Haloferula helveola: one gene and its partner. The protein of the gene in region 1 interacts with the protein of each later gene in a pairwise test. Links are inferred from orthologs where the notes say so. Each region holds a gene or a part of one and is shown on either strand. Other genes may lie near its edges. The genes, in order: HAHE_RS04510 and HAHE_RS01855.

Evidence for each region.
Region 2: the proteins of HAHE_RS04510 (region 1) and HAHE_RS01855 interact in binary tests that used the Escherichia coli proteins (3 or more experiments, as listed by UniProt). The link is inferred for Haloferula helveola from one-to-one orthologs.

The regions. Positions count from the first base shown.
Region 1 is NZ_AP024702.1:1,317,363-1,320,574, reverse strand. Bases 316-3,212 are described here. They hold HAHE_RS04510 (iron-sulfur cluster assembly scaffold protein), read right to left. Parts: upstream 2,045-3,212; coding sequence 1,586-2,044; downstream 316-1,585. Other genes in these bases: HAHE_RS04505 (FGGY family carbohydrate kinase), read left to right, coding at 2,156-3,212; HAHE_RS04515 (hypothetical protein), read right to left, coding at 1,215-1,463; HAHE_RS04520 (M42 family metallopeptidase), read right to left, coding at 316-1,201. Outside these bases: HAHE_RS04525 (hypothetical protein), read right to left, coding at 1-128; more of HAHE_RS04520, read right to left, coding at 125-315. UniProt on the Escherichia coli protein: A scaffold on which IscS assembles Fe-S clusters. Exists as 2 interconverting forms, a structured (S) and disordered (D) form. The D-state is the preferred substrate for IscS.
Region 2 is NZ_AP024702.1:574,152-577,392, reverse strand. Bases 257-3,182 are described here. They hold HAHE_RS01855 (cysteine desulfurase family protein), read left to right. Parts: upstream 257-1,088; coding sequence 1,089-2,276; downstream 2,277-3,182. Other genes in these bases: HAHE_RS01850 (glycoside hydrolase family 16 protein), read left to right, coding at 2,296-3,182; HAHE_RS01860 (cryptochrome/photolyase family protein), read right to left, coding at 257-935. Also shown: more of HAHE_RS01860, read right to left, coding at 1-256; more of HAHE_RS01850, read left to right, coding at 3,183-3,198. UniProt on the Escherichia coli protein: Master enzyme that delivers sulfur to a number of partners involved in Fe-S cluster assembly, tRNA modification or cofactor biosynthesis. Catalyzes the removal of elemental sulfur from cysteine to produce alanine.

The DNA of each region.
Region 1 (3,212 bases):
GTGTCCTCGAGCAGGTCGAGGTCGTCTTGCCGGATCGCATCGAGATACGCCATCGCCACCTCCTTCGGACCGATTTCGGCCCGGGCGGTGAGGGTCAGGCAAACGATGCCGGCAAGCAGTCGGATCACAGCGATTGATGGAACGGTTCGTCCTCCTTCACCGAAACGACGAAGGCGGCGAGAAGTTTGATGGTATTCTCGATGTCGTCGAGGTGAGCGGTCTCGACGACCGAGTGCATGCAGCGGAGCGGGAGGGAGACGAGGGCACTCGGCACGCCGCCGCGCTGCTGGAAGATCTTGTCGGTGTCCGTCCCGGTGAAGCGGCTGGACGCCTCGTGCTGGAGCGGGATGCCTTCCTTCTCGGCGATCGAAATCAGGCGCTCGACGATCAGTGGATGGTTGGCGGTGCCGTGGGTGACGGTCGGTCCGCCACCCAGCGTCACCTTGCCGTGCTGGTTCGTATCGAGGCCGGGCGTGTCGGTGGCATGGGTGACATCGAGGCAGATGCAGGCGTCGGGCTTCAGCCGGTAGGTCGCCATGACCGCGCCGTGACCGCCGATCTCCTCCTGGATCGCATTCAGGCAGACCAGCGAGGCGTCGGACTTCTTTTCCGACTTGGCCAGGCGTCGGAGCACCTGGGCGATGATGAACGAGCCGATGCGGTTATCGAGCGCGCGGGAGACGATGCGTTTGTGGGCGAGTTCGGTCGGGGTGTCGGCATAGACCGCGAAGTGACCGACCCGCAAGCCGAGCTCCGCGACTTCCTTGGCGGACGAGGCACCGACATCGACCCACAGCTCGTGGACCTTCGGCGCCTTTTCGTCGCCGAGCGAATCCTTGCGCAGGTGGATGGCGGTATTGCCGATGATCCCGAGGACTTCACCCTTGTCGCCGAGGATCCGCAGCCGGCGCCCGCGGGCGGTGGCGTGGTCGGAACCGCCAACCCGGTCGATGCGGAGGAATCCGTCGTCCTGAACCGCCTTGATCATCCAGCCGATTTCGTCGGCGTGGGCGGCGAGCATCACGCGGTGCTTCGACTTGCCCTTGAGGGTCGCCCAGGTCGAGCCATAGGCATCGCATGCGACCTCGTCGGCGGTTGGCTTCAGATAGTCGGCCCAGACCCGCTGGCCCAGCATCTCGCTGCCGGTGGGACTCGGGGTTTCAAGCAGGCGGAAAAGGAATTCGCTTTGGTTCTTGGTCATCGGCGGGAAAGGGTCAGGAGTCGTCGTCTTCGAGCAACTTGTCGATGTAGGCGATGTGTTCCCACGGGCAGCGGCCGCGCTGGTACTTGTTCCACAGTTTCTCGCGCAGCGCCTGCCAGAGTTCGCGGGGCACCGGGTCGATCGGCTCCCAGTCGGGATCGGTCTTGAGGGTCGTCTGGAACGTCCAGCGGCCGGCATGCCGGTTGGCCCGCCAGAAGCGCAGTCCCTCCTCCGTGCGTTCGCGCCATTCGTGGGATTCCATCTGCAGTGGAGCTTCCCGCCTGCACCCGGAACATGCAAGGCCGGGAGTGATCAAGGAGCGGCGTCCTTCGGGCGCCGATTCCGGACCGCCACGGCGCCCGGAGGACGCCGCTCCTTGCCAATCTAATCCAGCGGCACGATGCGGATGTTGCCCTTCGGCTTCTGAAGCTCGGCCGAGAGCGTCTTCGCCGGCTCGGCCGAGGCTTCGTCGGACGGACCGCCGAGCGCGTTGCGCAGGGCGCCCTCGACGAGCTGGCCGCAGTGGATCTTCATCGGCGGCAAGGGGCCGAGTTCGCCGGTCAGTTCGTCGGCGGACAGTTTGGCCGCCTCCTCGGCGGTCTTGCCCTTGAGCAATTCGGTGGCCATCGAGGCGACCGCGATCGCCGTCTGGCAGCCGAAGCTTTGGAAGGACGCCCGGTCGATCACCTTCTTGCCGTCCTTCTCGGTGAACTTCAGCCACATCCGCAGCATATCGCCGCAGTCGGGCGAGCCGACGGTGCCGACCGAGTCGGCGTCGCTCATTTCACCCTGGTTCTGAGGGTTGGAAAGCGCGTCGCGCACCTTGTCTTCGAAGTCGCTCATGCGGGAAGGATGGACCGGCCCCGTGGCGGATCAAGCCCGGGCTTGCCAAGGGTCCGGCCGATGCTGAGGGTGAGGACCACGAAAAGCCCGGCGCTTTCCACCCTTCCATCCATGCACTTTCTGGGAATCGAAATCGGCCACGGATTGACCCGTGTGGCGGCCCTCGAGCTCGAGGCCGCCCGCGTCACCGCGACCGCCTCGGCCCCGCTCGAGTGGATCGAGGGTCTGCCGGAAGGCTATGCCGAGCAGGACCCGGCGAGGTGGATCGGGGCTGTCGATCACGCCGTTCGCGAGGTGCTGGCGCAGCTGGGCGATGCCAAGGCTTCGGTCGCCGGGATCGGCGTGACCGCGCCCGCCGGCGGGATGGTGGTGCTTGATGGCGACGACCGCATCGTCCGGCCGGCCAAACGGGGGAACGACCGCTCGGCGCGTCGCCAGGTCGAGGAGATCGGCCGGGCTTTCGGCGGGGCCCCGGGGCTCATCGAGATGACCGGCAACGCGCTCTCGGCAGGTTCGCTGGCAGCCCAGGCACTTTGGCTGAAGGAGCACGAGCCGAAGCACTTCCAGCGGGCCGCCCGGCTGCTCTCGGCGCAGGATTTCATCGGCTACTGGCTGACAGGGACCAACGCGACTTCGGCATCGACCGCGGCGGCCAGCGGACTCTTCGAAGTGCCGAACCGGACGTGGTGCGAACCGCTGACAGCATTCATTGGCGAAGGCCTCGGCGGGTTGCTGCCCGAGGTGCTCGAAGCCCGGCAGGCGCGCGGTGCGCTGCGGGAGTCGCTGGGGGACGCGTGGGGGCTGCCGAAGGGAGTGCTGGTGGCTGCGGGAAGCGACGGCCGCGCGGCGGGATTGTTCGCCTCGGGCGCGGCGCTGCCGGAGGATCTGCTCGCGGATGTGTCGGCCGAAGGCGCGCTGGTCGGTCTGGCTGCGGAGGCGCGGGTCGACTTCCACGGCGAGGGCAAGGTCGGCTGCGACCTCGCGGGCAACGGCATCACCCGCATGGATCTCGAGAATGTGATCGCCGCTCCGGAGCTGATCCGGCGTCAGTATGGCTGGACGGGCGCAGAGTTCGACCACGCGATCACCGCCGCGCCGGCGGGTGCGGACGGTCTACTGTTTCTCCCGTATTTGAGAGGCGAGTCGGTGCCGCGGATGCCCGACGGCT
Region 2 (3,241 bases), 740 kb from region 1 along the record:
CAGCCGAGGATCTGACGGATGAATCCTTCGGTCGCCGCGAGCGGAGTCTTGCCGTCGCGGTAGGCGCTTTCCGCCGCCTCGATCACTTCCCTGGGGTGGAGGAGTTTCAGATTGAGGGATGAGGAGATCAGCGAGTGGTTGAGGAAGGGTTCGTCCGTCCACATCGCGTCCTGATGATCGCCGAAGTTGGGCAGCCTCTCTTCGATGAACGAGCGAAGCTGGGCCAAGGCGGAGCGTCGAGTGACCGGCCAGTTGAAGGATTCGAGGGAGCCGGGATGATCGGGGAAGGTTTTCTTGACGAGTTCGACAACCTCCTCGGTGATGGTGTCGGGGCGCGACTCGGTGGGGGTGGGAATCTCCCCGGGGCCGGCCTTGCCGAAGCTCTTCCGGTTCTCCTTGTCGTAGTTCCAATCGCCACCTTCCGGCTGGTTGCCGTCCATCAGGACACCGTGGCGTTTGCGCATCTCGCGGTAGAAATACTCCATCCGCAGCGATTTCCGTCCTTCGGCGTGTTTGCGGAAGTCATCGACCGTCGAAAGGAAGTGGGTGTCAGTGCGGATCTCGAGATCGGTGCCCAATCTCGCACAGCATCCCTCGAGAGACTTCCTCACCCGCCACTCGCCGGGCTCGACCATGATCACCTTTGCGGGGCAATGCTTTTCGATCGTCTTGGTCAGCTCGCCGGACAAGGTGCCCGAGTGGTCCGGTGCGTCGAGTTGGGTGTAGTCGACATGGTAGCCTTGTTTCTCCAGCCACTCGCGGTGATGTCGCATGGCGGAGAGGAACAGCGCGATACGCTGTTTGTGCGACGGGACATGAGTGGATTCCTCCGACGCTTCCGCCATCCAGATCCGGTCCTGTTTCGGGTCGGCATCGGTCAGGGCGGGGCTTTCGTGGTCGAGCTGGTCCCCGAGGATGACGATAAGGTGGCGCATGGGCAGGGGTAGTTTCGGAATGCGGCGTGTCCAGAGGCAATCCGGTGCGTTTCCGGGGGGGGAGCTGGACACCTGGGGCCGCCTGAAGGCGGAACTACAAACCACTGGAGCAGGCCGCTTGATGATGTCGGGAGACCACCCTAGGCTCCGGCCGTGATCTATCTCGATTCCAATGCGACCACCCCGATGTCACCGGGAGTGGTGGAGGCGATGATGCCGTGGATGACCGAGAAGTTCTGCAATCCGAACGCCTCGTATGCCGGTGCCAAGGAGGCGAGGAAGGCGATCGAGGCGGCCCGTGAACAGGTCGCCGCGCTGATTGGTGCGGAGCCGGACGAGATCGTGTTCACGGGCGGCGGGACCGAGAGCACCAACATGGCGCTCAAGTGGCTCGCCCGCTGGGTGGGGCGGAAGACCGGTCGCGTGGTGACCTCGGTCATCGAGCACAGTGCGGTGCTCAAACCGGTGCAGACCTTCGAGGATGTCGGATACGCGGTTGAGCGCTGCCCGGTGGATGCCGGCGCCAGATTGGATCTCGATGCCTTTTCGTCGGCCTGCCGCGCGGCACGCGAGGGTGGCGGTTTCGCATCGCTGATGTGGGCGAATAACGAGACCGGGACCATCCAACCGGTGGCGGATGCCCTGATCCATGCCAAGGAGAGCGGTCTGGCATTCCATACCGATGCGATCCAGGCGGTGGGTAAGATCCCGGTCGACGTCCGGGAGGTGCCGGTCGATTTCCTTTCGCTCAGCGGCCATAAGTTTCACGGGCCGAAGGGGGTCGGCGCGTTGTTCATCCGCAGCGGCTGCCGCTTCGAGCCGATGGTCCGGGGTGGCGGTCAGGAGTCCGACCGACGGAGCGGAACCGAGAATGTTGCCGGTATCGTGGGGTTGGGCAAGGCGGCGGAGTTGGCGCGACTGAGGTTGGAGCACGATCCTCATGGTCGGGTGACCGGCAAACTTCGTGATCTCTTCGAAGAGCGGGTGGTCGAGGGTTTGAAGGGTGTCACGGTCAACGGGGATCTGATCCACCGGTTGCCGAATACCACCCATTTGTCCTTCGAGGGGTGCGAAGCGGCGGGCCTGTTGATCCTGCTCGACGACAAGGGCGTCGCATGTTCGGCGGGGAGCGCCTGTATGACGGGAAAGATGAAGCCATCCCATGTCCAGAAGGCGATGGGCTTCTCCGACGCGAAGGCGAAGAGCAGCCTGCGCTTCGGTTTCTCCCACATGACCACCGAGGAGGAGGCTGAGAGGGCTGCAACCGACCTGATCGTCTCGGTGGAGAAGCTGCGCCGGGTTCAGGGTGGCAACACCGGACCGGTGGCGATCTATTCGTGAAGAGTCATCCCTCGGATTCATGAAACATCTCCTGCTTCTCTTCTTCGTCCTGCTGCCGCTGCATGCCGAGGAATGGAAACTGGTGTGGTCCGACGAGTTTGAGGGGACGGAGGTCGATCCGAAGAAGTGGGGCTTCCAGATCGGCAACGGTTTCTTCAACTACGATGCCAACCAGTGGATCCATGGCTGGGGCAACAACGAGTTGCAGTACTACACCGAGGACAATGCGGCGGTGCGCGACGGCAAACTGGTGATCACCGCGAGGAAGGAATCGCTCCACGGCTGCGGCTACACGTCGGCCCGGCTGAGGACGATGACCCGCGACGGCAAGCCGCTCTTTTCACAGTGCTACGGCAGGTTCGAGGTTCGCGCCAAATTGCCGAAAGGGCAGGGGTTGTGGCCGGCGATCTGGATGCTTCCGGATGACAATCCGTACGGCGGCTGGGCGGCATCGGGCGAGATCGACATCATGGAGGCCCGTGGCCAGGAGCCGGGCAAGGTGCTCGGGACGATCCACTACGGCGGCAAGTGGCCTGCGAACGTCCACTCCGGCGGCGAGCATGAGTTTCCGGAGGGCGAAGGCATTGACGGCTTCCACACCTACTCGGTCGAATGGGAGCCGGGAGAGATCCGTTGGTTCGTGGATGGCAAGAAGTTCTCGACCAAGCAATTCTGGTGGAGTGGCTCGAAGGGTGGCGAGCAGCCGAAGTCGGCGGCGGATCTGAATCCCTGGCCGGCGCCGTTCGACAAGCCGTTCCATCTTGTCATCAATCTCGCGGTGGGCGGGCAATTTCTCGGCAATCCCGATGCGTCCACGTCATTTCCCGCCGAGATGCAGATCGACTACGTGCGCGTTTTCGAGAAGCCCGGTGGTTACGGTGAGATTCCGGCGCGCGGCGAAGGCAAGTTGCCCTTCGAATGAGTGGATCGCCGGGTTTTCGGGCGACATCCCGGTGATCCCGCTA